4 regions of the Kitasatospora sp. NPDC005748 genome follow, and region 2 is predicted to be linked to each of the others. Evidence: riboswitches for the same ligand, from Rfam matches in the RefSeq annotation. Region 2 holds a riboswitch; each other region holds the start of a gene.
What was found. Region 2 has a riboswitch for cobalamin ahead of ABZ495_RS05615 (cobalamin biosynthesis protein). Riboswitches for the same ligand answer to the same signal wherever they lie in the genome.

Region 1 (6,966 bases), on a different contig from region 2:
GTGGCGCACCGGCTTGGAGTTGTCGGGGTCGGTGATCGACCAGAGCGCGGTGGCGTAGGGCGGGATCGTGGACAGCTCCAGCATGATCGCCCGCTGGAGCGCGTCCTTGAGTTCCTGCTCCGTCCAGTCCTCCTCCGCCATGCTCATGAGCTGGACGATGGCGTCGCTCCGGTAGTCGAGGATTCCGGTCGGCACGGTGGGCCCCTTTCGTTCGGCTGTGGCCGGACCGTAGCGGGGGACGGCACCGTCCGTATGCGTGCCGTTCCGGTGGGGCCCGGCGGTTTCATTCGGACGAGCGAACGACGCCGCCCCGCCCGGTGCGAACACCGGGCGGGGCGGCGGCTGTTGGCCGGGCCCCGGCGGAGCGGGGCCGGGCGGGCCTAGAAGTCGTCGTCGAAGGAGACCGAGCCCTCGACGGCGACCTGGTACGCGGAGACCCGGCGCTCGAAGAAGTTGGTCAGCTCCTGGACGTTCTGCAGCTCCATGAACCCGAAGGGGTTGGTGGAGCCGTAGCGGATCGGCAGGCCGAGGCGGGCGAGCCGCTGGTCGGCCACCGCCTGCAGGTACTCGCGCATGGACTCGGTGTTCATGCCCGGCAGGCCCTCGCCGCAGAGGTCACGGGCGAACTGGAGCTCGGCCTCTACGGCCTCCTCCAGCATCTCGGTGACCTGCTGGGCCATCTTCTCGTCGAAGAGGTCGGGCTCCTCCTCGCGGACGGTGTCCACCACCGACATCGCGAAGTCCATGTGCATGGACTCGTCCCGGAACACCCAGTTGGTGCCGGTGGCGAGGCCGTGCAGCAGGCCGCGGCTGCGGAACCAGTACACGTACGCGAAGGCGCCGTAGAAGAACAGGCCCTCGACGCAGGCCGCGAAGCAGATCAGGTTGAGGAGGAACGCGCGGCGGTCGTCCTTGCTCCGCAACGAGTCGATGTGGTCGACCGCGTTCATGTACTTGAAGCAGAACTGGGCCTTCTGGTGGATGGAGGGGATGTTCTCCACCGCGGCGAAGGCCGCGTTGCGGTCCTCGGGATCGGGCAGGTAGGTGTCGAGCAGCGTCAGGTAGAACTGGACGTGCACGGCCTCCTCGAACAGCTGCCGGGACAGGTAGAGCCGGGCCTCGGGGGAGTTGATGTGCTTGTAGAGGCTCAGCACCACGTTGTTGGAGACGATCGAGTCACCGGTGGCGAAGAAGGCGACCAGCCGGCCGATCATGTGCCGCTCGCCGTCGCTCAGCTTGGCGAGGTCGGCGACGTCGGAGTGCAGGTCCACCTCCTCGACGGTCCAGGTGTTCTTGATCGCGTCCCGGTAGCGGTCGTAGAACGACGGGTACCGCATCGGCCGCAGGGTCAGCTCGAAGCCGGGGTCGAGCAGCATCTTCTCGCGGTCGGGACGGGCTTCGGGGGTGGTGCTCACTGGCAGGCCTCGCAGGACTCGGGGTTCTCCAGGGAGCAGGCCAGCGCGGCCTCCTCCTCCGGGCTGAGGGTCGGGGACGCCACCGGCACCGGCGCGGCGGCGCGGGCGGTGCCCGAGGCGGCCTGGGCGATCCGGGTGGCGGGCCGCGACCGCAGGTAGTAGGTGGTCTTCAGACCGACCTTCCACGCGTACGCGTACATCGAGCTCAGCTTGCCGATGGTGGGCGCCGCCATGAAGAGGTTCAGCGACTGGCTCTGGTCGATGTACGGCATCCGGGCGGCGGCCAGGTCGATCAGCGCGCGCTGGGGCAGCTCCCAGGCCGTGCGGTACAGCGAACGGACCTCGGCGGGCAGCCAGTTGAGGTCCTGGACGGAGCCGTTGGCGTCGCGCAGCGCGTCCCGGGTCTGCTGGTCCCAGACGCCGAGCTCCTTCAGCTCGCGCACCAGGTACGGGTTGACCTGGAGGAACTCGCCGGAGAGGGTCTCGCGCTTGAACAGGTTGGAGACCTGCGGCTCGATGCACTCGTACACACCGGCGATCGAGGCGATCGTGGCGGTGGGGGCGATGGCGAGCAGCAGCGAGTTGCGCAGACCGGTCTCGGCGATCCGGGCGCGCAGCGCCTCCCAGCGGCCGGCCCAGTGCGGCGCGGCCGAACCGAAGTGGTCGATGTGCAGCTCGCCGCGGGCGGCGCGGGTCTCGCCGTAGGCCTCGTGGCGGCCCAGCTGCTCGGCCAGATCGGCGGAACGCTCGTACGCGGTGAGCATGATGCGCTCGGCGATGAGGGTGGAGAGGGCCTTCGCCTCGGCGGAGTCGAAGTCCAGGCGGAGCTGGAAGAAGACGTCCTGGAGGCCCATCACGCCGAGGCCGACCGGGCGCCAGCGCGAGTTGGACGCGCCGGCCTCGGGGGTCGGGTAGAAGTTGATGTCCACCACGCGGTCGAGGAAGGTGACGGCGGTGCGGACGGTGGCGTCCAGGCGGTCCCAGTCCATCGCGTTCAGCAGGTCGGCGGCGGTGGCGCCGGGGGCGACGTGGGCGCCGAGGTTGACCGAGCCGAGGTTGCAGACGGCGGTCTCGGAGTCGTCCGTGACCTCCAGGATCTCGGTGCAGAGGTTGGAGCTGTGCACCGTGCGGCCGGGCAGCGCGGTCTGGTTGGCGGCGCGGTTGGAGGCGTCCTTGAAGGTCATCCAGCCGTTGCCGGTCTGCGCCAGGGTGCGCATCATCCGGGAGTAGAGGGTCTGCGCCGGGATGGTGCGGACGGCCTTGCCGGCCTGCTCGGCCTTCAGGTACGCCTCGTCGAACTCGGCGCCCCAGAGGTCGACCAGCTCGGGCACGTCGGCGGGGGAGAACAGCGACCAGTCGGCGTTCGCGTTGACGCGGCGCATGAACTCGTCCGGGATCCAGTGCGCCAGGTTGAGGTTGTGGGTGCGGCGCGCCTCCTCACCGGTGTTGTCGCGCAGCTCCAGGAACTCCTCGATGTCCGCGTGCCAGGTCTCCAGGTAGACGCAGGCCGCGCCCTTGCGGCGGCCGCCCTGGTTGACCGCGGCGACCGAGGAGTCGAGGGTGCGCAGGAACGGGACGATGCCGTTGGACTTGCCGTTGGTGCCCCGGATCAGGCTGCCGCGCGAGCGGATCCGCGAGTAGGACAGGCCGATGCCGCCGGCGTGCTTGGAGAGGCGGGCGATCTGGGCGTACCGGGAGTAGATCGAGTCCAGGTTGTCCAGCGGCGAGTCCAGCAGGTAGCAGCTCGACATCTGCGGGTGCTTGGTGCCGGAGTTGAAGAGCGTCGGCGAGGAGGTCAGGTACTCCAGCCGGCTCATCAGGCCGTACAGCTCGGAGACCTCGCGCACCGACTGCTCGTTGTCGCCGACCGCCAGACCACAGGCGACGCGGAGCAGGAACTGCTGCGGGGTCTCGACGACCTTGCGGGTGATCGGGTGGCGCAGCAGGTACCGGGACTGCACGGTGCGCAGGCCGAAGTACTCGAAGCGGCCGTCGCCCTCGGGGTCGATCAGCGCGTTCAGGGCGGTGGCGTGCTTGGCGACGAAGTCGGCGGTGGAGTCGCCGATCAGGCCCTCGGCGTGGCCGACCGCGATCGAGTCCGAGAAGGTGACCGAACCCTGGCTCACCGCCTCGTCGACGATCTCCAGCGCGAGCAGTCGCGCGGCGAGCTTCGAGTACTGCGGGTCCTCGGCGATCATCGACGCTGCGGCGTCCACGGCCAGCCCGCGCAGCTCGGCGAAGTCCGAGCCGGCGTGGCGGCCGCGCAGCGCGGCGGCGGCGACATGGCCGGGGTCCACCTGGGGGAGGTCGGCGCTGCGGTCGGTCAGCAGCCGGAGCAGTGCGCCACCGGGGTCGGACACCGTCGGGTCGACGGGGGCGGAGCTGGAACCCTGGGCGGGCAGGGTGACTGAGGCAGCGGTGGTCAAGGCGCTCTCTCCTGGCGGCGATCGGCGTCGGCGGTGGCTCGGGCCGGACCGTTCGGGGCAGGGGAGCACGGCGCGCCGGCCCGGAGGCGGCGCGCGACGGTGGCATCCCCGGCCCGCCCGCGAGGCCCGGAAGTGGTGCTGGTGCGAAAGGCCTCTGCGGGGAGGCCAGGCGGCACGCCGTCGGCAGGTATTCGGACTCGCGGGCTCTGTCGGAGCCGCCCGCACACCGCTGCGGGGCAGTCCCGGACTCGCACCGGGTTCCCCTGCGTCGACAGCAGGGATGAGCATACATCTAGTGGTGTCCGCTCGATGCGACCCCACATGTTGTGCGGCGTCGCGTGTCGACGTGATCGCAGGTGGTACCGGCGAGAGGCCTTTCCCGGGCTGTTCCGGGGCCGTTCCGGGGCTGCGGCCGGCCCCCGGCCGCCCGCCGCGGGGGCCGGCGCCGGGGGCCGCCGCAGGGTCGTTCCAGGGCCTTCGCGGACCGCGGCGCAGGGCGTCGCCGGGACTGCCCGGGGCCCGGCCGGTGTTCGGATTCGGAAACGGATCGGCCACCGGGCAGGCCCGCCGTCAGGGGCATGCCCTACGATCTCGGCTCATGAGGGAGCGGAGCCAGCGAGTCGTCGACACCGACGTGATTCGCGGAGCGGCCGCCGAAGGCAGTGAGGGGGGCGCATGAGCGACGGAACGGGCACGCCCGGGGAGTGGAGCGGCCGACCCGGCTCGCCGGGGCAGCAGCCGCCCCCTCCCGCCGGGCCGAGTGGCGCGCAGAACCAGCAGCCGGGCACGCCCGGACAGCCGCCGCAGGGCCCGCCGCCCGCGCCGTACCCCGGCGCGCCGCAGCCGGTGCCGCCGGCCCCGGGCGGGTTCGGTCCGCCGCCCGCCTCGTACGGGCCGCCGGTGCCCGCGCCGCAGCCGGTCCAGCCGCCGGTGCCGTCCGTGCCGCAGCCGCCGCAGCAGGTCCAGCCGCCCGTGCCGCAGCCGGTCCCGCAGCAGCCGGCGCCGGTGCAGCCGCAGCCCCAGCCCCCGGTGCAGCCGCAGCATGTCCAGCCGCAGCCGCAGCCGCAGCCGCAGCAGCACCAGTGGCAGCCGCAGCCCCAGCAGCCCCAGCACCCGCACCCCCAGCCCGTGCCGCAGCACGCCGAGCCGGACTGGGCCGCCCTCGCGGACCGGAACGAGGCGGAGGCCAAGCGCAAGGGCCGGACGCGGATCATCGGCGGCGTGGTCGCCCTCCTGGTGGTCGGCGGCCTGGTCGCCGGCGGCCTGCTGTTCCTGAACAAGGGCGACGACAAGAAGCCGGTCGCGGATCCCACCGGCGCCGCCACGGCGGCCACCCAGCCGCCGGCGCCCACGGCGTCCGGCAAGGCGTCCCCGACGGCCACCCCGAGCGCCACGCCCGAGGACCCGTCGAAGCCGCTCTGGGAGGCGACCACCGACCCGGCTCCGCAGGACGCGGCGGCGCTCTTCTCGGCGCTCACCGTGACGGTCAACGGCGCCACCTGGAACCGCACCGTGGTTTCGCTCGACTCGCCCTGCTGGGACGGCAACTCCACGGTCGGCGGCCTCGGCAAGGTCCTCGGTGACCAGGGCTGCCGCCAGGTGCTCCGGGCCACCTACGTCTCCGGCGACAGCGCGGTGACGGTCGGCGTCGCGGTCTTCGACCACAAGCAGCAGGCCGAGACCGCGGTGAAGAACTACGTCGGCCACCTCAAGGGCGCCGCGGCCCCCGGCTCGCCGGCGTTCTGCACCACCCCCGGGTGCACCAACACCAAGGGCACCCTGGGCCGGTACGGCTTCTTCACCGTCGAGGGCTCCGCCAAGGGCGGCAACACCGCGGACGCCGCCGCGACCGCGGCCGCCGCGGGCTTCGACGAGCACGTGAAGAACCAGCTCCTCCAGCGCACCAAGGCGGCGGGCGGCGCACCGGCCGCCACCCCGGCGGGCTGACGGTCCGCCCGGTTCGGCCCGGTTCCGGCCGGGCCCGCCCCGGTTCGCGCCCGGCGGGTCCGCTCGCCCCGGCCCCGGGGGATGTGGCAGGCTCACCGCCTGTCAGTCGTACACGTGTTCCGGTTGTGACGGCGCAGGCCGGTGCCGGTGAGCATCCGGAGGAGTGTCCGTGGCCCTGCCCCGCGCGCTGCGTGCCAAACCGGCCGTGCTGGCCGCGGCCGGCGCGCTGCTCGCCGCCGGCGCGGTGGTGCTGGCCGGCCAGGACGGCCGGGCCGACGGCGACCGCCGGGACGCGCCCGCCCGCAGCACGCTCACCCTGGGCGGCGCCGGGCGCACTCTGGCGCCGGAGGTCGGCCGCGAGCTGCTGGCCCGCGACCCGCAGGCCTCGCCCAACGCGCGGGCCGTCCAGCAGTTCCTCGCCGACCTGGAGAGCGCGGCCCGCGCCGGCCGCTCCGGCGGGACGGTGATCGGCCAGCACGTCGAGGCGCACAACGAGCTCTACAACCCCGAGTACGGGGACTACCGGGGGACCAAGCCGGTCGGCTACTACTACAAGAAGGCCGCCGACATCACCGGCCGGCTGCCCGGCTTCGTCGAGACCGACCTCGGCCCCGGCTACGGCCAGAACGGCTGGGGCGTCGGCAACCCGCGCTCCTACTCGGCGGGCCGCTGGCCGGCCTGCGCGGTCGGCTGGCAGTACACCGACGACGCCGTCGACCTGATGACCGCCGTCTGGTCCGGCCACCCGCGCCCGGACGACGGCACCTACGGGGCGTCGGGCACCCAGAAGAACTGCGACGGCACCAGCACCGAGCTGCCCGACAACGGCGGCGGCCCGGCCGGACTGGTCGGGATGTCCTTCCACGAGCCGTACCCGGGCTCGGACGTGAAGTCCTTCGACCGGGTGCTCTGCTCGGCCTCGCCCGGCGCGAAGGACCCGGGCTGGTTCGGCCGGGTCGTCGACAGCGCCGGCGACACCCCCGAGTACCGCGCGCTGCTGACGGACCTCTCCTTCCTGGCGGACCACCTGGAGTACCTGGCGGCCCACGACGTGCCGGTGCTGCTGCGGCCGTACCACGAGATGAACGCGGCCGACTGCGCCCGCGGCTTCTGGTGGTCGGGCCGCAAACCCGCCGACTACCAGGCGCTCTGGCGGATCACCTACCACTACCTGGTGG
Region 2 (6,966 bases):
TGGCGGCCGCCTCGCTGTCCATCTCCATCTCGGTGGAGCGCTGGATCCAGGACCAGCCGGAGCCCATCTTGTGCCAGTCGACGGTGCCGCCCTCGCCGGAGGCGCCGAGCACGCGCAGCGCGTTCTCCTCGCCGACCTTCCACTTCGCGGACTTGACGAACTGGAACACTCCGATCGGCCAGCCCTGGTTCCAGGCCCGCAGCGCCATGCCGAAGGCGGCGGTGGACTTGCCCTTGCCGGGGCCGGTGTGGACGGCGGTGATCGGCTGGGTGCGGCGCTGGCGGGTCGTCAGGCCGTCGTCGGGCACGCTCTCGGGGACTCCCTTGGGCATGTGGATCAGGCCGCCTTTCGCGTCGGGGTGGCTCGGTTGGCACGGTTGTCGCGGACGAGTGAGGCCACGCCCTCGGCCCGCAGCTCGTCCAGGGTCACGGCGGTGGCGCCCAGCCGGACGGCCAGGGTGCGGGCCAGGCCGAGCCGCACCGGGCCGGCCTCGCAGTCCAGCACCACGCTCGCCACGCCCTGGGCGGTGAACAGTCCGGCCGCCTGGTGGGAGCGCGCGACGGCGTCGCGGGAGCCGGTCGCCCGGCCGTCGGTCACCACGACCAGCAGCGGGCGGCGGTGCGGGTCGCGCATCCGCTCGACCCGCAGCACCTCGTGGGCCCGCAGCAGCCCGGCCGCCAGCGGGGTCCGGCCGCCGGTCGGAAGCGACTCCAGCCGGGCCGCGCCCACCTCGACGGAGGAGGTCGGCGGCAGGGCCAGCTCGGCGCTCGCGCCGCGGAAGGTGATCATGCCGATCTTGTCCCGGCGCTGGTAGGCGTCCATCAGCAGGGAGAGCACGGCGCCCTTGACGGCGGTCATCCGCTGCCGGGCCGCCATCGAACCGGAGGCGTCCACCAGGAACAGCACCAGGTTGGACTCGCGGCCCTGCCGGACCTGCTCGCGGAAGTCGTCCTTCTGCAGCAGCAGCGCGCGCGAGTCCCGCCCGCGCGCCACCTGGTGCGGCGCGGCGGCCCGCAGGGTCGCGCTCAGGTGCAGCCGGGCCAGGCGCCCCTGCGGGCGGCGGGCGCGGATGGTGTGGCCGCCGTCGGTCTCGGCGGGGGAGCGGCGGCCCTGGGCGCCCTTCCCGGTGCCCTCCACCTTGAACAGGCGGGTGCGGTACGGCTCGCCGGCCGCCACCGGCGCGGTCTGCGGCGCGCCGCCCCGGCCCTGCTGCGGGACGGCCTCCGGCTCGGCCGGCGCCTGCGGCTCGGGCCCGGCGGCCGCGGAGCCGTCGGGCGTGTCCGCGGGCGCGGGCGCGCCGCCGCCGCCGTCGGGGCCGCCACCGTCGGGGCCGGGGCCGTCGTCCTCGGGGCCGCTCCCCTCGGGGCCCTCGCCGGGCTGCTCCCCCTCCGACGGTCGCTCCGCGGGCTCGGGCTCCTCGGGCCCGGCGTGCTCCTCCAGGGTCCGCTCCAACTGCTCCTCGTCCAGCCCCGGCGCGTCGAAGGGGTTGCGCCGGCGGCGGTGCGGCAGGGCCAGCTGCGCGGCCTTGCGGACGTCCTCCTCCAGCACCTGCGTCCGGCCCGCCCAGGCGGCCAGCGCGACGGCGGTGCGGGCCATCACGATGTCCGCGCGCAGCCCGTCCACCTCGAAGGCGGCGCAGACGGCGGTGATCTGGCGCAGCGCCGTGTCGGTCAGCTCCACCTCGGGCAGCAGCTCCCGGGCCGCGGTGATCCGCCCGGCGAGCGCGCGCTCGTCCTCGGCGAACCGCGCGGCGAACCCGGCCGGGTCGGCGTCGTACGCCAGCCGGCGGCGGACCACCTCGGCGCGCTCGGCCGGCTCCCGGGTGGCGGCGATCTCCACGGTCAGGCCGAACCGGTCGAGCAGCTGCGGGCGCAGCTCACCCTCCTCCGGGTTCATCGTGCCGACCAGCAGGAACCGCGCCGCGTGGCGCACCGAGACGCCCTCGCGCTCCACGTAGGAGCGGCCCATCGCGGCCGCGTCCAGCAGCAGGTCCACCACGTGGTCCTGGAGCAGGTTGACCTCGTCGATGTAGAGCACGCCCCGGTGCGCCCGGGCCAGCAGGCCCGGCTCGTACGCCTTGACGCCCTCGGCCAGCGCGCGCTCCAGGTCCAGCGAGCCGACGATCCGGTCCTCGGAGACGCCGACCGGCAGCTCGACCAGCCGGGCCGGGCGGTGGGTCTCGTCGGCGCCGTCGTGCGCGCCGTCCGGGCAGGCCGGGTCCGGCGCGGCCGGGTCGCAGGCGAAACGGCAGCCGTCGACGGCGGCGATGGACGGGAGCAGACCGGCCAGCGCCCGCACCATGGTCGACTTGGCGGTGCCCTTCTCACCCCGCACCAGCACGCCGCCGACGGCCGGGGAGACCGCGTTGAGCAGCAGCCCGAGCCGCAGGTCGGCCATTCCGACGATCGCGGTGAAGGGGTAGCGGACGTCACTCATGATTCTCCAAGGGGGCCCCGGGCGGCAGGAACGGCAGCGAGCCCGCGGCCGGCACCCCGCCCTCGATCAGCTTCCACAGCGCGTCGGTGTCCGCGTGCTCCTCGATCAGGTCGCCCAGCCGGTCCAGCCGGGCCTCGCGCGCCTCGGCGAACGAGGTGTCCGGCGCGGGCACGAACGCCCGGCCCGACAGAGCGGCGACCTCGCGCAGCAGCGCGCGCCGGAAGCCGTCGTTCTCCAGCGCGCCGTGCCAGGTCGTGCCCCAGACCGCCCCCACCCGGCAGCCGTCCAGGAACGCCTCTCCGCCCTCCACGGTGACGATCCCGTGGTGGATCTCGTACCCCTGGACCGGCTGCCCGTAGGCCTCGCCGACCGGTCGGCCGAGCACCTTCTCGGCGCCGAACCGGACGTGCGTCGGGAGCAGCCCGAGGCCGTCGACGGCACCGGCCTTCGACTCGACCTCGTCGTGGATGGCGCGCGCGAGCATCTGGTAGCCGCCGCAGACGCCGAGGACCGGCAGCCCGGCCGCGGCCCGGGCCCTGAGGGCCGGCTCCAGGCCGCGCTCGCGCAGCCAGGCCAGGTCGGCCACGGTGGCCCGGGTGCCGGGCAGGATCACCAGGTCGGCGTCGGCCAGCTCCTCGGGCCGGGTGGCCCAGCGGACCAGCACCCCGGGTTCCTGGGCCAGTGCGTCCACGTCGGTGAAGTTGGACAGCCGGGGGAAGCGCACCACGGCCACCCGCAGCACGTCGGCGCCGAGCGGCCCGCGCCCCTCGGCGCGGTCCACCACGGTGGTCAGGTCCAGGGAGTCCTCGGCGTCCAGCCAGAGCCCGGACAGCATCGGCAGGGTGCCCAGCACCGGACGGCCGGTCAGCTCGCGCAGCATCTCCAGCCCGGGCGCCAGCAGCCGCGCGTCGCCGCGGAACTTGTTGACGAACCAGCCCGCCACATGGCGCTGGTCCTGCTCCGACAGCAGCGCCAGCGTCCCGTACATCGCGGCGAACACGCCGCCGCGGTCGATGTCGCCGACCACCACGACCGGTAGGCCGGCGGCGGTGGCCAGGCCCATGTTGGCGATGTCCCGGTCCCGCAGGTTGATCTCGGCGGGCGATCCGGCGCCCTCGCAGACCACCACGTCGTAGCGCCGGCGCAGGTCGGCCAGGCACTCCAGCGCTCGCTCCAGCAGGACGGGCTTGCGGTCGCGGTAGTCCAGCGCGCCGACCTCGGCGACCGCCCGGCCGAGCAGCACCACCTGGCTGCGGCCGTCCGCGCCGGGCTTCAGCAGCACCGGGTTCATCGCCGCCTCGGGCTCCACCCGGGCCGCCTGGGCCTGCATCGCCTGGGCGCGGCCGATCTCGGCACCGTCGGCGGTGACGAAGGAGTTCAGCGACATGTTCTGCGCCTTGAACGGCGCCACGGCGACGCCCTGACGGGCCAGCCAGCGGCAGATGCCCGCGGTGACCACGCTCTTGCCGGCGTCCGAGGTCGTCCCGGCGACCAGCAGTGCGTTGCTCATGCGCTCCCCCTTCTCGTCCCCGCCTTGAGTGCCTGCACGACGGCGTGCCCGGCGACGGTCGTACCCAGTGCGAGCAGTCCCACCCGGCGGGAGAGCCGGCAGGCGCGCTCGATGTCGTCCACCGTCACCGGTCGCAGCTCGCCGCCCAGTACCGGCCGGTGCTCGACCCGGGCGCCGTACCGCAGGGTGCCGCCGAGCCGCACGCCGACGGCGCCGGCGAAGGCCGACTCGGCCTGGCCCGCGTTGGGGCTGGGGTGGGCGGAGCCGTCCCGGCGCCAGACCCGCCAGGCCGTCCGGGGCTCGGGCGCGGCGGCGACGGTCAGCAGCGCGGTCAGCCGCGCGCCCGGCCAGCCCGCCACGTCGTCCAGCCGCGCCGAGGCCCAGCCGAACCGGGCGTGGCGCGGCGAGCGGTGGCCGACCATCGCGTCCAGGGTGTTGACCGCGCGGAACGCCAGCAGCCCGGGCGTGCCCGCGAGGGCGCCCCAGACGAGTGCGTTGACCACGGCGTCGGCGGTGTTCTCGGCGACCGACTCGACCACCGCGCGGGCGATCTGCCCCTCGTCGAGGGCGCTCGGGTCCCGCCCGCACAGGTGCGGCAGCCGCTGCCGCGCCGCCGCGAGGTCGTGCGCGGCGAGCGAGCGTCCGATCGTGCGGGCCTCCCGGGTGAGCGACGTGCCGCCGAGCACCGTCCAGGTCGCGGCGGCGGCCAGCGCGGCCCGCCCGAGCGGCCGGCGGCCCAGGGTGCGGTCGGCCGCCAGCGCGCCGGCCGCGACGGTGCCCACGCAGAGCGCCGTGAAAGCCGTTCCGACGGCGCGGTCGTTCCGCCAGATCCGCCGCTCCAGCCGGCCGGCCGCGCCGCCGAAGACGGCCACCGGGTGGCCGCGGCGCGGGTCGGCGAAGCGGGCGTCGGCGAGGTACCCGGCCGCGGCCCCCAGGGCGAAGGCGGCGGCGCGGGTCAGCGGGCGCACGGTGGACAGCAGAGGGCTCGGAAGGTCGGGGCAGCCTGCATCGCGTGCGTGTCCTCACTCAGGGTCCGCGCCCTGGATCGACGTACCGGGGGCGAGAGTCTCCTGGCTTCCGGGTCGAACGCACCCCCGGGCCCGGCGGCGGCTTCTGACGGCCCGCCGCGATGGGCCCCCTCCGGCGCCGTGGCCGGCGGAGGAGGGACTCCGAGTGTGCTCCCCGGTGACAGTGGCGGGACCGCGCCGGACTCGCACCGGCTTCCTCTGCATGCCTCCGTTTGGCTGAAGGATCCCATCACGCGGCCGAACCGTGCGTCAACCAAGGTCACGGAGGGGTTGGTCACAGCGGAGCCGGGCCGCCCGACGCCGTCGCTACCTCCGATCGGCACCCCCCGCAGGGGCATGACAGCCTGTGTGATCGTCCAGTCGCCCGGAGGAGCCTCCGGGCCCGCTTCGTGTGTTCGGCGGCTGGGGGGCGGCCGGACCGCCCCCTACCGTCGGGCCATGCGACGCAGACAGCCACCCGCCGTGCCCCCGGTGCCCTTCTCGCCCGCGGCCGCCCGCGCGCACCGCGCCGGCCTGGGGCTGACCCCCGAGCAGGTGGTCGAGGGCATGGCCGCGCACGGCGTCCGGCTGCTGCCCTCCCACGTGCTCGGCTGGGAGAGCGGCGAGCTGCGCCCCGCCGAGGACGAGTTCATCGCCCTGGCCCGGGCGCTCTGGTGCCCGCCGGCCCAGCTGATGGGCGTCCGCCCGGCCCGGCTGCGGGACTTCCGGGTCGCCCGGGAGCTCAGCCAGGAGAGCGCGGCCCACCGGATCGGCCTCGCACTGGACCGGTACCAGCGGGCCGAGGCGACCGGTCAGTGGGACGGCGACCAGGAGCAGACCCACGCGCTGGCCCAGGTGCTCGGCACGACCCTGCGCGAGCTGGTCGCGGTGACCGGCCGGGCGCAGGAGCTGGACCGGCGGCTGCGGCAGTGCGTGGACGGCCGCTGGCAGGCGCAGCTCCGGCCGATCGGCCGGATCGTGCCGGTGCACGAGGGCGATCTCACCGCCGTGCTGACGGCGCTGCAGAACGAGTACCAGGTCACCTCCCACTGGGGCGCCGGCAGCTGGGGCTCCCCGGCCCCGGCGGCGGACACCCGCGCGGCGGCCCGGCCGCTCGGCGAGCGGTTCTGGGAGCTGCTGGAGCGCCTGGAGCGCCTGGAGACCGAGATCCCGGTCTGACGGGCCGCTACCGCGCCGCCCCCCGCGCGGCGCCTCCCCCTCCCTGCCCTCTCCCTCTGCCGCTTCCCGCGCCGCCGTGACCAGAGGGCCGAGAACCGTGCCGTCGCTTCCCGCAGCCGCTTCCCGTGCCGCCGTGACCCGGCCAAGACTCCCGCCGCGGTGACCCGGCCAAGACCCGTGCCGCCGTGACCCGGACGGCCGCGTCCGGTGGCCGGGTGGCGCCCCCGCGAGTGGACTGATGGGCAGACTGCCCAGTCCGCGACCAACAGAGCGGGGAGCGATATGCGTTGGGGAACCGCAGCCGCCGTGGCGGCCGCCGCCGTCGGCACCGGGGCCGCCGTCCTGCTGATCGGCCGGAGGGCCTCCGAGCGGATGGTCCGCCCGGCTGTCGGCCGTGAGCGGGCCGCCGGCCCCGTCGTGGTGCTGACCCTCGCCGCCGGACGGGCCACCTTCACCCGCAGCGCGGAGAGCGCCCGCCCCGGCCGCTGGGCCGTCGAGTGGGGCGACGGAGGGCACGCGGTGGTCGGCGAGATCCTGCACGCCGACGAGCGGGGCGTCACCCGCCGGCTGGTCCGCGCCGACCGCGGCACCCTGGCCCCCGGTACCGCGGTCCGCTTCACGCCCCGCGTCCACCTCGGCGACCCGACCAGCGCCCTCGGCCTGCCGTACACCGAGACCGCCGTCCAGGGCGAGCTGGGCGCGCTGCCCGCCTGGCGGCTGGACGGCAAGCGGGGCACCTGGGTGATCCTGGTGCACGGCCCCGGCGCCGACCGGCAGCAGACCCTGCCGGTGATGCCCGTCCTGCACCGGCTCGCGCTGCCCGTCCTGGCCATC
Region 3 (6,966 bases), on a different contig from region 2:
CACCGCACCGTGCTGGCCTCGGTCGGCCTGCCGCTGAGCTACCGCGCGGACGCCTGGCCGAAGCTGCTGGACGCCATGAAGATCGACAAGAAGTCGCGCGGCGACCTGCTGCGCTTCATCGTCCTGGACGGCCTCGGCCGGACCTCCATGCTGGAGGGCCCCGACCCGTCCCTGCTGGTCGCCGCCTACGCGGAGGTCTCCTCGTGACCCGGGTGATGGTGCTCAACGGCCCCAACCTCGGCCGGCTGGGCAGCCGCGAGCCGGACGTCTACGGCGCCACCTCCTACGCCGGGCTGGTCGAGCGCTGCACCGTGCTCGGCGAGGAGCTCGGCTTCGAGGTCGAGGTGCACGAGACCAACTCCGAGCAGCAGATGGTGGAGTGGCTGCACGAGGCGGCCGACGGCGGGGTGCCCGTGGTGATCAACCCGGGGGCCTTCACCCACTACTCGTACGCGATGCGCGACGCCGCCGCCCAGCGGACCGCGCCGCTGATCGAGGTGCACATCTCCAACCCGTACGCCCGGGAGACCTTCCGGCACACCTCGGTGATCGCCGCGGTCGCCTCCGGCACCATCGCCGGATTCGGCCTGGGCTCGTACGAGCTGGCACTGCGGGCGCTCGGCGGACAGCTCACCGCACGCTGACACCCGGGGCCGGGGTACCGGATCGGCGCGGCCCCGGCCGGCCCGATCCGGCACCCCGGCCCTCGTCAGCGGCCCGGCGGCGGACTGTGCCCGCCGCGGGACCGCCGTGTAGTGTCCCCGCTGAAAGAAGTCGGGAGGTGACCGTGACGCAGTACGCCGGGGGTGGACAAGTCCCCCCACGTCCCGTCGCTCCGCCGGCCCCGCCGTACTCCGGCAGTGCCACCGTCGCACCGCCCGCCGGTGGCGCGCCGGGCGCGTCCCGGGGAGTGCCGCGGGCGGCGGCCCACGCCGAATCCGTCCGCCACGGCGCGGACCGGTCCGCGCGCGAGACCGCCGGTCGGCCCCCGTACGCCGGTCGCCCGGTCGTGCCGCCGGCCGGCACTCCGGCGGCCCCCGTCGCACCGCCCGCGCCGGCGCGGCCCGTGCCGCCGTCGGCTCCCACCGCCGCGGCGCCCGCGCCGGTTCCGGCCGGCGCCACCGGGCACTTCCTGCTGCCGTCCGGCGCGCCCGTCCAGCTCCCGGTCCACCCCGCGCAGCCGCACCTGCCGTCCGGGCCACTCGCCGTGCTGCTGATCGGACCGGCCGGCGCGGGCAAGACCACCGTCGCCCGGCACTGGGCCGAGCGGCGGCCCACGCCCACCGCCCACATCAGCCTCGACGACGTCCGCGAGTGGGTGCAGTCCGGCTTCGCCAACCCGCAGTCCGGCTGGAACAACGCCTCCGAGGCGCAGTACCGGCTGGCCCGCCGCACCTGCGGCTTCGCCTGCCGCAACTACCTGGCCAACGGCATCTCCTGCATCATCGACGACGCGGTCTTCCCGGACCGCCCGGCGATCGGCCTCGGCGGCTGGAAGCGGCACATCGGCCCGGGGATGATCCCGGTCGTGCTGCTGCCCAGTCTGGACTCCGTGCTGAGCCGCAACGCCCGGCGCAGTGGCAACCGGCGGCTGAGCGACGAGGAGGTGGCCCGGATCCACGGCCGGATGGCCGGCTGGTACAACTCCGGGCTGCCGATCATCGACAACTCCCAGCTGGACGTCGCGGCCACCGCCGCCGAGCTGGACCGGGTGATCCTGGCCCGGCTGATGGGCATCCCGGTCCGCTGAGGCCCGCGCCGCCCGGGGCTGTTCCGGGTGGCTCCGGCGCTGCCCCGGCGCGGATTCGGTACCGCCTTCCGGGAGCCCGCGACGGCCGGCGGCCCGGCCGGGCCTGTCGGTGCGGGCTGCGATGATGGGGGCATCCTGTCGCACACCCGGGGGAGCTGACGCCCGTGCCGGAAGGCCACATCATCCACCGCCTCGCCGCCGAGAACGCCAGGGCCTTCGGCGGCCGCCCGGTCCGTGCGAGCAGCCCGCAGGGCCGGTTCGCGGACGGCGCGAAGCTGGTCGACGGGCAGGTGCTGACCGGGGCGGAGGCCATCGGCAAGCACCTCTTCCTCGGCTTCGAGGACGACGCCTGGGTGCACGTCCACCTCGGCCTCTACGGTGGGTTCGCCTTCGGCGAGGGCCCCGCGCCGGAGCCGGTCGGCCTGGTCCGGCTGCGCCTGGCGAACGACGACGCCTACGCCGATCTGCGCGGTCCCAACACCTGTGCGCTGATCACCGACGCCGAGAAGGCCGCCGTCGCGGCGCGCCTCGGTCCCGACCCGCTGCGGGCCGACGCCGACCCGGAGCCGGCCTGGCGGCGGATATCCGGCAGCCGGACGACGATCGCGGCACTGCTGATGGACCAGAAGGTGCTGGCCGGCGTGGGCAACGTCTACCGCGCCGAGGTGCTGTTCCGGCACGGCATCGACCCGCACCGGGCCGGGCGCGACCTCGGCCGGGCCGAGTGGGACGCCGTCTGGACCGACCTGGTCGCGCTGATGCGCGAGGGCGTCGGCGTGGGGCGGATCGACACCGTCCGACCCGAGCACACCCCCGAGGCGATGGGCCGTCCGCCGCGGGTGGACGACCACGGCGGCGAGGTCTACGTCTACCGCCGGGCCGGCATGCCCTGCCTGGTCTGCGGCACCGAGGTCCGGACCGAGGCGCACGCCGCGCGCAACCTCTTCTGGTGCCCCACCTGCCAGCGGGCCTGAGGCGGCGCCGGCTGCCCGGTGCCCCGCGGGCGGTCGCGGGGCTGCCGGGGGAGGGGCGCGGTCAGCCGTCCGCCCCGGTACGGGCGACCGCCAGGGCGGCGGCCGCGGCGGCCAGGCAGAGCGGGGTGTAGAAGGCCAGGTTGAGCCGGTAGAAGGCCGAGCCGGTGTCGACGCCGACCCCGGTGGCCCAGAGCAGCCCGGCCAGCCCGCGGGCGAGCAGTCCGGCGGCCACCGCGCGCGGCCCCCAGCGCAGCGCCACCGCCGGCAGCCGGCGGGCCGCGCCGTCCAACAGGCCGCCGCGGGCGAGCACCAGGGCCGAGCCGGAGAACAGCAGCGCCGCGAGCGGCAGGACGACCGGCGGGGTGAACGGCACCTCGGCGTTGAGCACCGCCCGGGAGAGTGACGCCGGGTCGGCGGCCGGCCAGGTGCGGCCGGTGGCCCAGTAGACGTGCAGCAGGGCGTCGGCGGCGAGCAGGCCGGCGACGGCGAGGGCGGCGGTACGGCGACGGTTCACGGTGGTCCTCGGGGGGCTCCGACGGTGGGTCACCCCGCAGGAGCGGCCCGCCCGGCCGGAGGTTCCCGTGACGAGCGTCACAGCGGGAAGTCGGGGGAGGGAGGGAACGTCCGGCCGGTCCGGCGCCTCTGATGCGGGTGTGGATGGTCCCGACACCCGAACCGCCGACCGGCTCGCCGGCCTGGTCCGTGCCGCCCAGCGCGGCGACCAACTGGCCGTCAGCGAGCTGCTGGAGCTGGTCGTGCCCTACGTCCGCCGGCTCTGCGGTCCGATCGCGCTGGACGACGGCCCCGACGCGACGCAGGAGGCGCTGATCGCCGTCTTCCGCAAGCTGGGCCAGCTCCAGGACCCGGCCGCGCTGTTCGGCTGGGTCCGCTCGATCGCCGTGCGGGAGGCCGTCCGGCACGTCCGGCGGGTCGCCCGCTGCGTCCCGGCCGACCTCTCCGAGCTGCCCCGCCCCGGCGACCCGCAGCTGGCCACCGACATCCAGGACGTCCTCGCCCGGCTGACGCCGGAGCACCGCGCCGTGCTGGTGCTGCGCGACCTGGAGGGGCTCGACGAGCGGTCCACCGCAGAACTGCTGGGCGTGGCACCCGGCACCGTGAAGTCCCGGCTCTCCCGGGCCCGGCTCGGCTTTCGAAGGGCGTGGCAGCAGTGACCGCACCGACCCCCTGGCCGACGGCGGCCTTCGACCCGGTCCGCCGGCTGCATGTGATCGCCGCCGTCACCCCCGGCGCCGCCGTCCGGGAGGCGCTGATCGACGCGCCGTTCGAGCGGGTCTGGGCGGCCGCGGCCGACCTGGAGGAGGGGCTCCCGCGCTGGCTGCCGGACATCCGGTCGGTCCGCGTGGCCGGGAGACCGGCGGACGGTCGCACCGAGGCGCTGGTGACCGGCCACACCCGGCTGCGGGCCCGTTTCGACGTCGAGCTGACGCCCGGGTGGTGCCTGATGCGCAGCCGCTTCCTGCTGGGCGGGATGGCGGCTCGCGCCGAGGCCGGAGGCACCCGCTTCGCCTTCCTCGGCGCGTTCCGGCTCCCCGGCGCGGGTCTGCTCGACCGGGCCCTGCGGCCCGCGACGGACCCGCTGGCCCGGCGCTCGCTGGAGCGCTTCGAACGGCTGGTGCGAGAGGGGTGAGGCGGGCCCCGGGCGCGACGGCCCGGGGCGCCGGGTCGGTGTTCCGCGGGCGCAGCCGGTCAGCCGGCCGCGGCGGCCCGGGGTGCGGAGGGCTCGCCGCCGGTGGCGTCGCTCCCGGTGGCGGGCTCGCCGTGCTCGTGGTGGTCCGCGGCGGCGCACTCATCGAGGAGGGGGCGCAGGGCCTCGTCCACGAGCCGGTAGCGCACCACGCGGCCGTCCTTGTCGCCGGTGACCACACCCGCGGTGCGCAGCAGCCGCAGTGCCTGCGAGACGGCCGGGTCGCGCATGCCGGTGGCGACCGCCAGGTCGGTGACGGCGAGCGGCCCGGCCCGGTGCAGGGCGAGCAGCAGGGCGAGCCGCCCCGGGTCGGCGAGCAGCGAGAACCGCTCGGCCCAGGACCGGACGTGCCCGGGGTCGCCGATCGCGGCGATGGCCTCGCAGACCCGGTGCCCGTCGATGGTGCGGTGGCCCGCGCGGTCGGCCGGTACGAGATGCATGCGGACATTGTTGCAGCCCGTGGCTGTGATCCTGGACACCTGCGCAGGTGCGCAGCCTTGCAAGGGTGAGGTGCGGCCCCCTACGGTGTTGCCCGCCGTGGTGTTCGGGAAGACCGGTGACGGACCCTCAGGGTCCGGAGTCCGGAGCGGCCCTCGCCACTGTGATCGGGGGAGTCGTCCGTATCCACGACGCCACTGGGCGCCTCGCGCGCCTGGGAAGGCGGATCCGGAAGCCCCGTCAGCCAGGAGACCGGCCACGGCATCTCACGAACGTCTTTCCACGAGGTGCTGGAGCGTGATCCGAAGATGACCCTGCCCGAAACCGCCGCTGTTCCCGCGGCGTCCTCCGCCCTGCCGAGCTTCCGCTGGCGGCGCGAGGACACCCTCCGCACGGCCGGGTTGATGGGGGTGATCCTGGCCATGCACGTGGTGGCGTTCGGGACGCTGATCTTCCTGGTCGCCCCGGAGAAGTACGAGGTCGGCACCCAGGTCTTCGGGGTGGGCCTGGGCATCACCGCCTACACCCTCGGCATGCGGCACGCCTTCGACGCCGACCACATCGCGGTGATCGACAACACCACCCGCAAGCTCATGGCGGACGGCAAGCGGCCCGTCTCGGTGGGCTTCTGGTTCGCGCTCGGCCACTCCTCGATGGTGGTCCTGATGGCCGCCCTGGTGGCGGGCGGCGCCCAGCTGGCCAGCACGCTGATGGACGACGAGTCCACCACGCACCAGTGGCTCGGTGTGGTCGGCACTTCCGCGTCCGGTGTCTTCCTCTACCTGATCGGCGCGCTCAACCTGGCGGCGCTGTTCGGCATCCTCAAGGTGTTCCGGTCGATGAAGGCCGGTCGGTTCGACGAGGCGGAGCTGGAGGAGCACCTCAACTCGCGCGGTCTGATGGCCCGGGTGCTGAACCGGGCGACCCGCTCGATCACGCGGCCCGGCCAGATGTTCCCGGTCGGCATGGTGCTCGGCCTCGGCTTCGACACCGCGACCGAGGTGACCCTGATGGTGATGGCCGGCTCCGGCGCGGCCGCCGGGCTGCCCTGGTACGCGATCGTCTGCCTGCCGCTGCTGTTCGCGTCCGGGATGAGCCTGTTCGACACGCTGGACGGGACGTTCATGAACTTCGCGTACCAGTGGGCGTTCTCCAACCCGGTGCGCAAGGTGTACTACAACCTGACCATCACCGGGCTGTCGATCGCGGTGGCGTTCATCATCGGCACCATCGAGCTGGTCGCCGTGCTGCACGAGAAGCTGGACCTCACCGACCCGGTCAGCGGCTGGATCGCGGACATCTCGCTGGACAACGTCGGCTACGCGATCGTCGGGCTGTTCGTGGTGGTCTGGGGGGCGGCGATCGCCTACTGGCGCCTCGCCGGCGTGGAACAGCGCTGGAGCCCGAAGCCGGTGGTACCGGCCGGCGGGGTGCCCGCCCAGGGGGCGGCGGCCGACGAGGCCGCCGGGGTCACCAAGTAGTCGGCCCCGACGGCCCGCGGCACCGCGGTGTCACGAGGCGGCGCCCACCCGGTCCGTTCGGGTGGGCGCCGCCTCGCCGTGGCCCGCGGGCCCTGCCGGGCCCACGGGGGAGGTCAGCGCTCCTCGCGGAAGTCGACGTGCCGGCGCGCGACCGGGTCGTACTTGCGCAGCACCAGCCGGTCGGCGTCGGTGCGGCGGTTCTTGCGGGTCACATAGGTGAAGCCGGTCTCGGCCGTGGACCTGAGCTTGACGACGGGGCGCAGTTCGCTGCGGGCCATGGTTCTCCTCCTCCGAGGGGTGGGCGGTCGGGAAACGGCTTCCGCCGAAATGGAAGTCGTTTTCACGGGGTCCAACACGGCCTCCGCCCCGCCCATTCCCCGGCGGGCGGTGGAGGCGCTGGTCGGCCGCGCGACCGCGTACGCGCCGGGGCTCGTCGGGCGGCGCGCGCTCCCGCCGGCAGCTCCGGTCGTCCGGTCCGCCGCCCGCGCCGTCCGTTCGGGTGCGCGGCCGGTCGACCGGCCGCGGGGCCCCGGTGATCGGCTGCGTCGGCGCGCACAGCCTGGTCCGGAAGACGGCAGGCCTGCGTTTCGAGGGCGACGCCTTCCCCGAGCAGTACAT
Region 4 (6,966 bases), on a different contig from region 2:
CTGATAGCAATGTGACATGCTACACAACTCCAAAGTCGCCCTCCGGGCCAGACACGACGCCGACGTCCCCGTCCTGCAGGCCGAGCTGTACGACGACGTCGCCACCCGCTCCCGGGCCGACTCCCGGCCCTGGCAGCCCGTTTCCCCGGGCGCCGCCCGGTCCCCGTACGCGGTCGCCGCCCCCTCGGACGAGGCCGCCTGCTTCTCCGTCACCACCCTCCCCTCGGGCGACCTCGCCGGCGAGGCCCTCCTCTGGGGCATCGACACCCACAACCGCACCGCCCATCTCGGTCTCGCCCTGCGCCCCGCCCTCCGCGGCCGGGGCCTGGCCCGCGAGGTCGTCGCGCTGCTGTGCCACTACGGCTTCACCGTCCGCGGCCTGCACCGCCTCCAGATCGACACCCTCGCCGAGAACCTGCCGATGATCGCCGCCGCGACCCGCACCGGCTTCACCCTCGAAGGCACCCTGCGCCGCTCCGCCTGGGCCTACGGCGCCCACCGCGACGAGGTCGTGCTCGGCCTGCTCGCCGAGGAGTGGACCACCCCGGCCGACCTGGCCTCCGACCGGGTCTGACCCGCCCCCGAGGCCCGGATGCGGCCCGGGGCAGAGCTGCGATGGTTCCAGCCTGGGCCGCATCCGGCCGGGCGGACGGCGGCCGGCAGCGCGCTGGAGGAGTCGACGATGGACCTGCACCTGTCGGGCGAGGCCGCCGTGGTGACCGGGGCGGGCAAAGGCATCGGCCTCGCCGTCACCCGGGTCCTCGCCGCCGAGGGCGTCAGCGTGCCGGCCGCCTCCCGGACCGTGACCGAGGACCTCACCGCGCTCGGCCGCACGACCGACGTCCTTCCGCTCCACATGGACCTCACCACCGCGGACGGACCGGAGCGGACGGCGGGCCGGGGGCCGGACCGCCGCCCACCCCGGCACGGTGTCAGCCGCCCAGTTCGGCGCGGACCAGCCTGGCCGCCTCGACCAGGTGCTCCAGCGAGGCCCGGGTCTCCGTCCAACCGCGGGTCTTCAGGCCGCAGTCGGGGTTGACCCAGAGCCGCTCGGCCGGGATCGCGGCCAGCCCGGCGCGGAGCAGCGAGGCCACCTCCTCGGTGCTCGGCACCCGGGGCGAGTGGATGTCGTAGACGCCGGGGCCGACCTCGCGCGGGTAGCCTGCCCCGGCCAGCTCGTGGGCGACCTCCATGTGCGAGCGGGCCGCCTCCAGGGAGATCACGTCGGCGTCGAGCTGGTCGATGGCGGTCATGATCGCGCCGAACTCGGCGTAGCACATGTGGGTGTGGATCTGGGTGTCGGCGCGGACCCCGGAGGTGGAGAGCCGGAAGGACTCGGTGGCCCACTCCAGGTAGGCCGCCCGGTCGGCGGACCGCAGCGGCAGGGTCTCGCGCAGCGCCGGCTCGTCGACCTGGATGACGGCGGCGCCGGCGGCCTCCAGGTCGGTGACCTCGTCGCGCAGGGCGAGCGCGACCTGCCGGGCGGTGTCGCCGGTCGGCTGGTCGTCCCGGACGAAGGACCAGGCGAGCATGGTCACCGGTCCGGTGAGCATGCCCTTGACCGGACGGTCCGTCAGATCGGCCGCGTAGCGGTACCAGTCCACGGTCATCGGGTGCGGGCGGGAGATGTCCCCGGCCAGCACCGGCGGCCGGACGTAGCGGGTGCCGTAGGACTGCACCCAGCCGTGCCGGGTGGCCAGGTAGCCGGTCAGCTGCTCGGCGAAGTACTGCACCATGTCGTTGCGTTCGGGCTCGCCGTGGACGAGCACGTCGAGGCCGGCCTTCTCCTGGTAGCCGATCACCTCGCGGACCTCGGCCCGCATCCGGTCCCGGTAGGTGCCGTCGTCGATGCGGCCGGCGCGCAGGTCGGCGCGGGCGGTGCGCAGGTCGGTGGTCTGCGGGAAGGAGCCGATGGTGGTGGTCGGCAGCAGCGGCAGGCCGAGCCGGGCCCGCTGCGCCTCGGCGCGCTCGGGGTAGGCCGGGGCGCGGCGGGCGTCCTCGGGGGCGGTGGCGGCGACCCGGGCCCGGACGGCCGGGTCGCGGGTCAGCGCCGAGCCGGCACGGGAGGCCAGGTCGGCCCGGTTGGCGGCCAGTTGGGCCGCGATGGTGTCGGTGCCGTGGGCCAGGCCGCGGGCCAGGGTGGCGACCTCGGTGGTCTTCTGACGGGCGAAGGCGAGCCAGCGGGCGACCTGCGGGTCGAGGTCGCGCTCGAGGTCGGCGTCGAGCGGGACGTGCAGCAGCGAGCAGGACGGTGCGACGTCGACCCGGTCCGCCAGACCGAGCAGCGTGCCGAGGGTGGCGAGGGACTTCTCCAGGTTGTTGATCCAGATGTTGCGGCCGTCCACCACGCCCGCGACCAGGCGCTTGCCGGGCACTCCGCCGACGGCGGCGAGGTCGTCGAGGTTGGCGGCGCCGGGGCCGGTGAAGTCCAGGCCGATGCCCTCGATCGGGGCCTTGGCCAGGACGGGCAGGGCCTCGCCGAGCCGGTCGAAGTAGCTGGTGACCAGCAGTCGCGGGCGGTCGGTGAGCGCACCGAGCTCGCGGTAGACGCGGGTGGCGGCGTTCAGTTCGGCCGGGGTGCGGTCCTGGACGAGCGCGGGCTCGTCCAGCTGGACCCAGTCGGCGCCGGCGGCCCGCAGGTCGGCGAGGAGTTCCGCGTAGACGGGCAGCAGCCGGTCCAGCAGGGTGACCGGCCGGAAGTCGGCGGCCACGCCGGGGGCGGGCTTGGCGAGCAGCAGGTAGGTCAGCGGTCCGACCAGCACGGGCCGGGGGCGGTGGCCGAGGCCGAGCGCCTCACGCAGTTCGGAGACCGGCTTGGCGGAGTTCGCGGCGAAGACCGTGTCCGGACCCAACTCCGGTACGAGGTAGTGGTAGTTGGTGTCGAACCACTTGGTCATCTCCAGCGGTGCGACATCCTGGGTGCCGCGCGCCATGGCGAAGTAGCCGTCCAGCGGGTCGGTGTCGACGGCGGCGCGGTGGCGGGCCGGGATCGCGCCGACCGCGACCGTGGTGTCCAGGACGTGGTCGTAGAGCGAGAAGTCGCCGGTGGGGATTTCGGCGATGCCCGCGTCCGCCAGCTGCCGCCAGTTGGCGCGGCGCAGGACGGCGGCGGTGGCGTACAGGGCGGCGGCGTCGACGCGGCCCGCCCAGTACCCCTCGACGGCCTTCTTCAGCTCCCGGTCGGCACCCTGCCTCGGGTAGCCGTACACGGTGGCCTGCGGGGTGGTGGAACTCGGTGACACGGAACTCTCCTTCGCGAGTCGCGCTGCGATCCCGGGAGAGCACGACGGCGTGGAGGTACGGCAGTGGGGGCACGGCACCGGGGTGGGCCCGCCCGCTCCGCCGACCCGCCCTCGAGGTCACCGAGATCACCGCGTGCGGGGTGCACGCGGGCAGTGGCAGGTCTTCGGACTCGCGGGCACGTCCGCCTGGCTCCCAGGCCGGACACCTACTGGCCGTCGCTTCCCGGGCCCGGCTGGGCCCAGTGCATGTGACGGCGGTCGTTCCCACTCACCGCTGCGGGGCAGTCCCGGATTCCCACCGGGTTCCCTCTTGCGACGCCGTGGCTGGAGGACACGGCGAACCGACTGCACCGCCCACCCTAGGCCCATCGCCGGCGGCGCGTCAGTGATTGTCCGGATCGCGGATGGCCGGACGGCCCCGGCGGCCCCCGGCCGCCCGGGCAGTTCAGGTGGTGGTCGAGGCGGTGGTCGAGGACGAGCGCGTCAAGAAGGACGTGCTGGTCACCCCGGCCAAGGTGCTCGCCGCCGCGCACGCCGTGCCGGCTACCCCCAACGGCGGAGTCAGAACATGACGGGCCGTCATGACGACGGCCGAAAGGCCGGGTCAGGGGCACGCGCATGACGTCGCAGTGCCACCGGACCGGTCGCCCGCGGCCCACCCGGCGGTTCGCCCGGGACCGGCCGCGCCCGGCGGACGGGCAGCCGCACGGCACAATCACTGTCATGCGGCACATCTTCCTCATCGGCATCGGGGCGGGCGATCCCGACCACCTCACCCTGCAGGCGGTCAAGGCCCTCGCCCGCACCGACGTCTTCTTCATCCTCGACAAGAACGAGGAACGGCAGGACCTCATCCGGCTGCGCCGGCAGCTGCTGACCGAGCACGGCCGCCCGGGCCACCGCGTCATCGAGGTCGCGGACGCCGAGCGGGACCGCGCCACCCCGGCGTACACCGCGGCCGTGGACGACTGGCGCACCCGCCGGGCCGACCTGGTCGAGCGGCTGGTCGCCGAACACCTCGGCCCGGAGGAGACCGGCGCGTTCCTGGTCTGGGGCGACCCGAGCCTCTACGACAGCGTCATCGCCGTGATCGACGAGGTCCTGGCCCGCGGCGGCGCCACCTTCGGGTACGAGGTGGTCCCGGGCATCAGCAGCGTCTCGGCGCTCGCCGCCCGGCACCGCACCACCCTGACCCGGGTCGGCCGCCCGCTGCAGATCACCACCGGCCGCCGTCTCGCCGAGGGCTTCCCCGAGCAGGTGGACGACGTGGTGGTGATGCTGGACGGGCGGGCCGCGTTCACCGGGATCGACCCCGAGGGGCTGGAGATCTTCTACGGCGCCTACCTGGGCACCCCGGACGAGATCCTCGTCGCCGGCCCCCTCGCCGAAACCGCCCCCCGGATCCGCGCGCTCCGCGACGAGGCCCGCGAACGCAAGGGCTGGATCATGGACACCTACCTCCTCCGCCGCTCCGGGAGCTGACCCACACCCGCCCCCGGGCCGACCGGCCCGGGGCCCGGGCGATCCGGGGCATCAGCCGGAACTGGTTGAAGGCGCCCGCGGTGACCGGGCCGACGACCAGCAGGATCTCGACCAGCAGGGCGGTGCCGTAGCCGGTGGTCCAGAGCGGAGAGACCGCGCCGACGTGCTTCCAGCCGAGCCAGAGGCCGGCGACGGTGACCGCGCCGACGCAGATCATCGCGACCGGACTGAAGCGGCGCCACATCTCGGCCCAGAGCAGGCCGGCCCCGTCGCCGAGGCGGCCGGGGTGACCGATCAGTAGCGCGCGGCGCCCGTTTCACCTGGTGAGGCGGGACGGCTACGAACCGGCCGGGGCCCCGCCGTCGTCCCGGTCGGCCACGTCCTCGGACCGCTCGCCGGCCACCCCGGGCGCCCCGGCTGCCCCGCCGGCGCCCTCGCGCTCGACGGCCCACTCCGTACGGCGTTCGCGGGTCAGGACCCAGTCGGCGGCCCGGCGCGGAGCCGAACCCGCCGAGCCGCTACGGGCGGCGGCGGCGCACACCCGCCGCAGCAGGGAGTTCAACTGGGTGCGCTCACCGCGCGTCAGGGACACCAGCAGGTCGTCCTGCACGGCCGACTCGTCGCTGTGCAGGATCTCCAGCGCGAGCTGCCCCGAGGAGGTGAGCGTCAGCACCTCGTGCCGACCGCCGACCTGGACGAACAGGGACTGCACCAGGCCCGCCGCGACGAGATCGTCGAGGGTCTGCGCGGTGTCGACCGCACCCCCGTCGATCCCGGCGACCAGATCGGGCCGGGCGTGCGGGCCCAGCCGGGCCAGCGTGGAGAGGACGGACAGGTGCGCCGGGCTCATCCCCCGGAACTCCAGGCGCGCCGCGAGCAGGGCGTCCGCCGCCCGGCCGGCCGCCGACAGGAGGTGGACGGTCTGCTCGAAGGGACTCGACGATCCCTTCCCCCTGTCGTACACGTCGCATCCAATCGCTGGTGGAGGGCTGCACCACCTCCGGCGGGGGTCACGGGACCACCGACGCCATGCCACGCTGCCGAACGCCGATCGCCGAAGGGCCGCGAAACCCGCTCGCGCGCCGCGCCGGGCACGGCGCCGCATCGCGCCGCACGGCGCACCGAGGCCAACGATAGCCGCGCCGCGCCGATCGGTCTACATCGATGTCGTCCGCGACACCCGCTCCCCCGCCGCCGGCGGCCGGCGCCGACAACGGCCCGTCACCGGCCCGACACGGCCCGCGCGGCGTACTCCACGTACTCGTGCAGCCCGTACGCCAGCCCCGGGATCAGCACCGACACCGCCACCACCGCCACCAGCCAGGCCACGCCCACCCGCATCGCGCGACCGCGCGGCAGGACCGGCACCGACCCCAGCAGCGCCTCGACCCGCCGCGGCACCGGACCGGCGCCCACCGACAGCAGCGGGTTCCGGCTCCCGCCCGCCCGGGTGGCGGCGGACCCGGCCAGCGCCGCCCGCGCGATCGCCGTCGCCGCCAGCCGGCGGTCCCCCACCGATCCGGCCGCGGCCTCGTCGGCCCACCGTTCCAGGTGGAATCCCAGCGCCTCCCGCAGGCCCCGCAGCGCCGGGTGCACCGCCGCCGCGAGGTCCGTGACGACGGACAGCACGTGGTGGCGCCCCGCCAGGTGGGCCCGCTCGTGCGCGAGCAGCACCTCGCGCTCCGCCGGACCGAGTTCGCGCACCATGCCCGAGGTCACCACGACCCGCCCGGGGCGCCAGCGGAAGCCGGGCAGGGCGAAGGCCTCCGCGTCGCCGCCCGGCACCACCAGCACGTCGCCGTCGGCCACCCCGTCACCGGTGGACTCCCAGGCCTTCGCGAGCAGCGCGCGATGGGCGAGCCAGCGGCGCGCCAGCAGCACGGCCTGGACCGCCAGCACCACCCCGGCCGCACCGGAGACCGGCACGACGGCCGGCCACCGCTCCAGCACGCGCGCCGGCGGCACCCGCTCCATCGAGGTGAGGAACGGCACGTGGAACAGCGCGACCAGCGCCGCCGCGGTGCCGCCCGCCAGCAGTACGGCCGCACCCGTCAGCGCCACGGACGCCTCGCGCGGCGGGAGGAGCGCGGCCAGCCGGCGGGCGGCGGGCGCCGCGCCCCACGGAGCCAGCAGCGTCAGCGCGACCAGGGCGAGGGCCAGGGTCATGCGCGGCCCTCTCCGTCCGGGGCCTCCAGCAGGAGGCGCCGGAGCACCTCCTCGTCCCCCTCGGACAGCGACGACA

Region 1: it holds a riboswitch for cobalamin, as region 2 does, so the genes downstream of both, ABZ495_RS08410 (ribonucleoside-diphosphate reductase subunit alpha) here and ABZ495_RS05615 (cobalamin biosynthesis protein) in region 2, are expected to answer to the same signal.
Region 3: it holds a riboswitch for cobalamin, as region 2 does, so the genes downstream of both, ABZ495_RS22315 (HoxN/HupN/NixA family nickel/cobalt transporter) here and ABZ495_RS05615 (cobalamin biosynthesis protein) in region 2, are expected to answer to the same signal.
Region 4: it holds a riboswitch for cobalamin, as region 2 does, so the genes downstream of both, metE (5-methyltetrahydropteroyltriglutamate--homocysteine S-methyltransferase) here and ABZ495_RS05615 (cobalamin biosynthesis protein) in region 2, are expected to answer to the same signal.

Annotation. Positions count from the first base shown of each region.
Region 1 is NZ_JBEXYD010000007.1:115,957-122,922, forward strand. Features, by position in the region: gene ABZ495_RS08400 (ferritin-like protein) at 1-195, opposite strand, end outside; gene ABZ495_RS08405 (ribonucleotide-diphosphate reductase subunit beta) at 381-1,376, opposite strand; gene ABZ495_RS08410 (ribonucleoside-diphosphate reductase subunit alpha) at 1,412-3,817, opposite strand; cobalamin riboswitch at 4,006-4,146, opposite strand; gene ABZ495_RS08415 (hypothetical protein) at 4,517-5,788, shown strand; gene ABZ495_RS08420 (glycosyl hydrolase) at 5,958-6,966, shown strand, end outside.
Region 2 is NZ_JBEXYD010000004.1:237,708-244,673, forward strand. Features, by position in the region: gene cobO (cob(I)yrinic acid a,c-diamide adenosyltransferase) at 1-331, opposite strand, end outside; gene ABZ495_RS05605 (putative cobaltochelatase) at 337-2,436, opposite strand; gene ABZ495_RS05610 (cobyric acid synthase) at 2,429-3,946, opposite strand; gene ABZ495_RS05615 (cobalamin biosynthesis protein) at 3,943-4,914, opposite strand; cobalamin riboswitch at 5,008-5,200, opposite strand; gene ABZ495_RS05620 (transcriptional regulator) at 5,413-6,132, shown strand; gene ABZ495_RS05625 (alpha/beta hydrolase) at 6,415-6,966, shown strand, end outside.
Region 3 is NZ_JBEXYD010000032.1:6-6,971, reverse strand. Features, by position in the region: gene aroB (3-dehydroquinate synthase) at 1-207, shown strand, start outside; gene aroQ (type II 3-dehydroquinate dehydratase) at 216-644, shown strand; gene ABZ495_RS22345 (AAA family ATPase) at 788-1,750, shown strand; gene ABZ495_RS22340 (DNA-formamidopyrimidine glycosylase family protein) at 1,915-2,724, shown strand; gene ABZ495_RS22335 (DUF3995 domain-containing protein) at 2,786-3,238, opposite strand; gene ABZ495_RS22330 (RNA polymerase sigma factor) at 3,378-3,896, shown strand; gene ABZ495_RS22325 (SRPBCC family protein) at 3,893-4,372, shown strand; partial or broken gene ABZ495_RS22320 (metalloregulator ArsR/SmtB family transcription factor) at 4,531-4,869, opposite strand; cobalamin riboswitch at 4,951-5,143, shown strand; gene ABZ495_RS22315 (HoxN/HupN/NixA family nickel/cobalt transporter) at 5,176-6,348, shown strand; gene rpmG (50S ribosomal protein L33) at 6,462-6,626, opposite strand.
Region 4 is NZ_JBEXYD010000019.1:22,101-29,066, forward strand. Features, by position in the region: gene ABZ495_RS16720 (GNAT family protein) at 17-574, shown strand; gene ABZ495_RS16725 (SDR family NAD(P)-dependent oxidoreductase) at 683-1,039, shown strand; gene metE (5-methyltetrahydropteroyltriglutamate--homocysteine S-methyltransferase) at 933-3,242, opposite strand; cobalamin riboswitch at 3,401-3,554, opposite strand; gene ABZ495_RS16735 (hypothetical protein) at 3,647-3,814, shown strand; gene cobF (precorrin-6A synthase (deacetylating)) at 3,966-4,724, shown strand; gene ABZ495_RS16745 (CopD family protein) at 4,687-4,968, opposite strand; gene ABZ495_RS16750 (MarR family winged helix-turn-helix transcriptional regulator) at 5,062-5,688, opposite strand; gene ABZ495_RS16755 (M56 family metallopeptidase) at 5,946-6,890, opposite strand; gene ABZ495_RS16760 (BlaI/MecI/CopY family transcriptional regulator) at 6,887-6,966, opposite strand, start outside.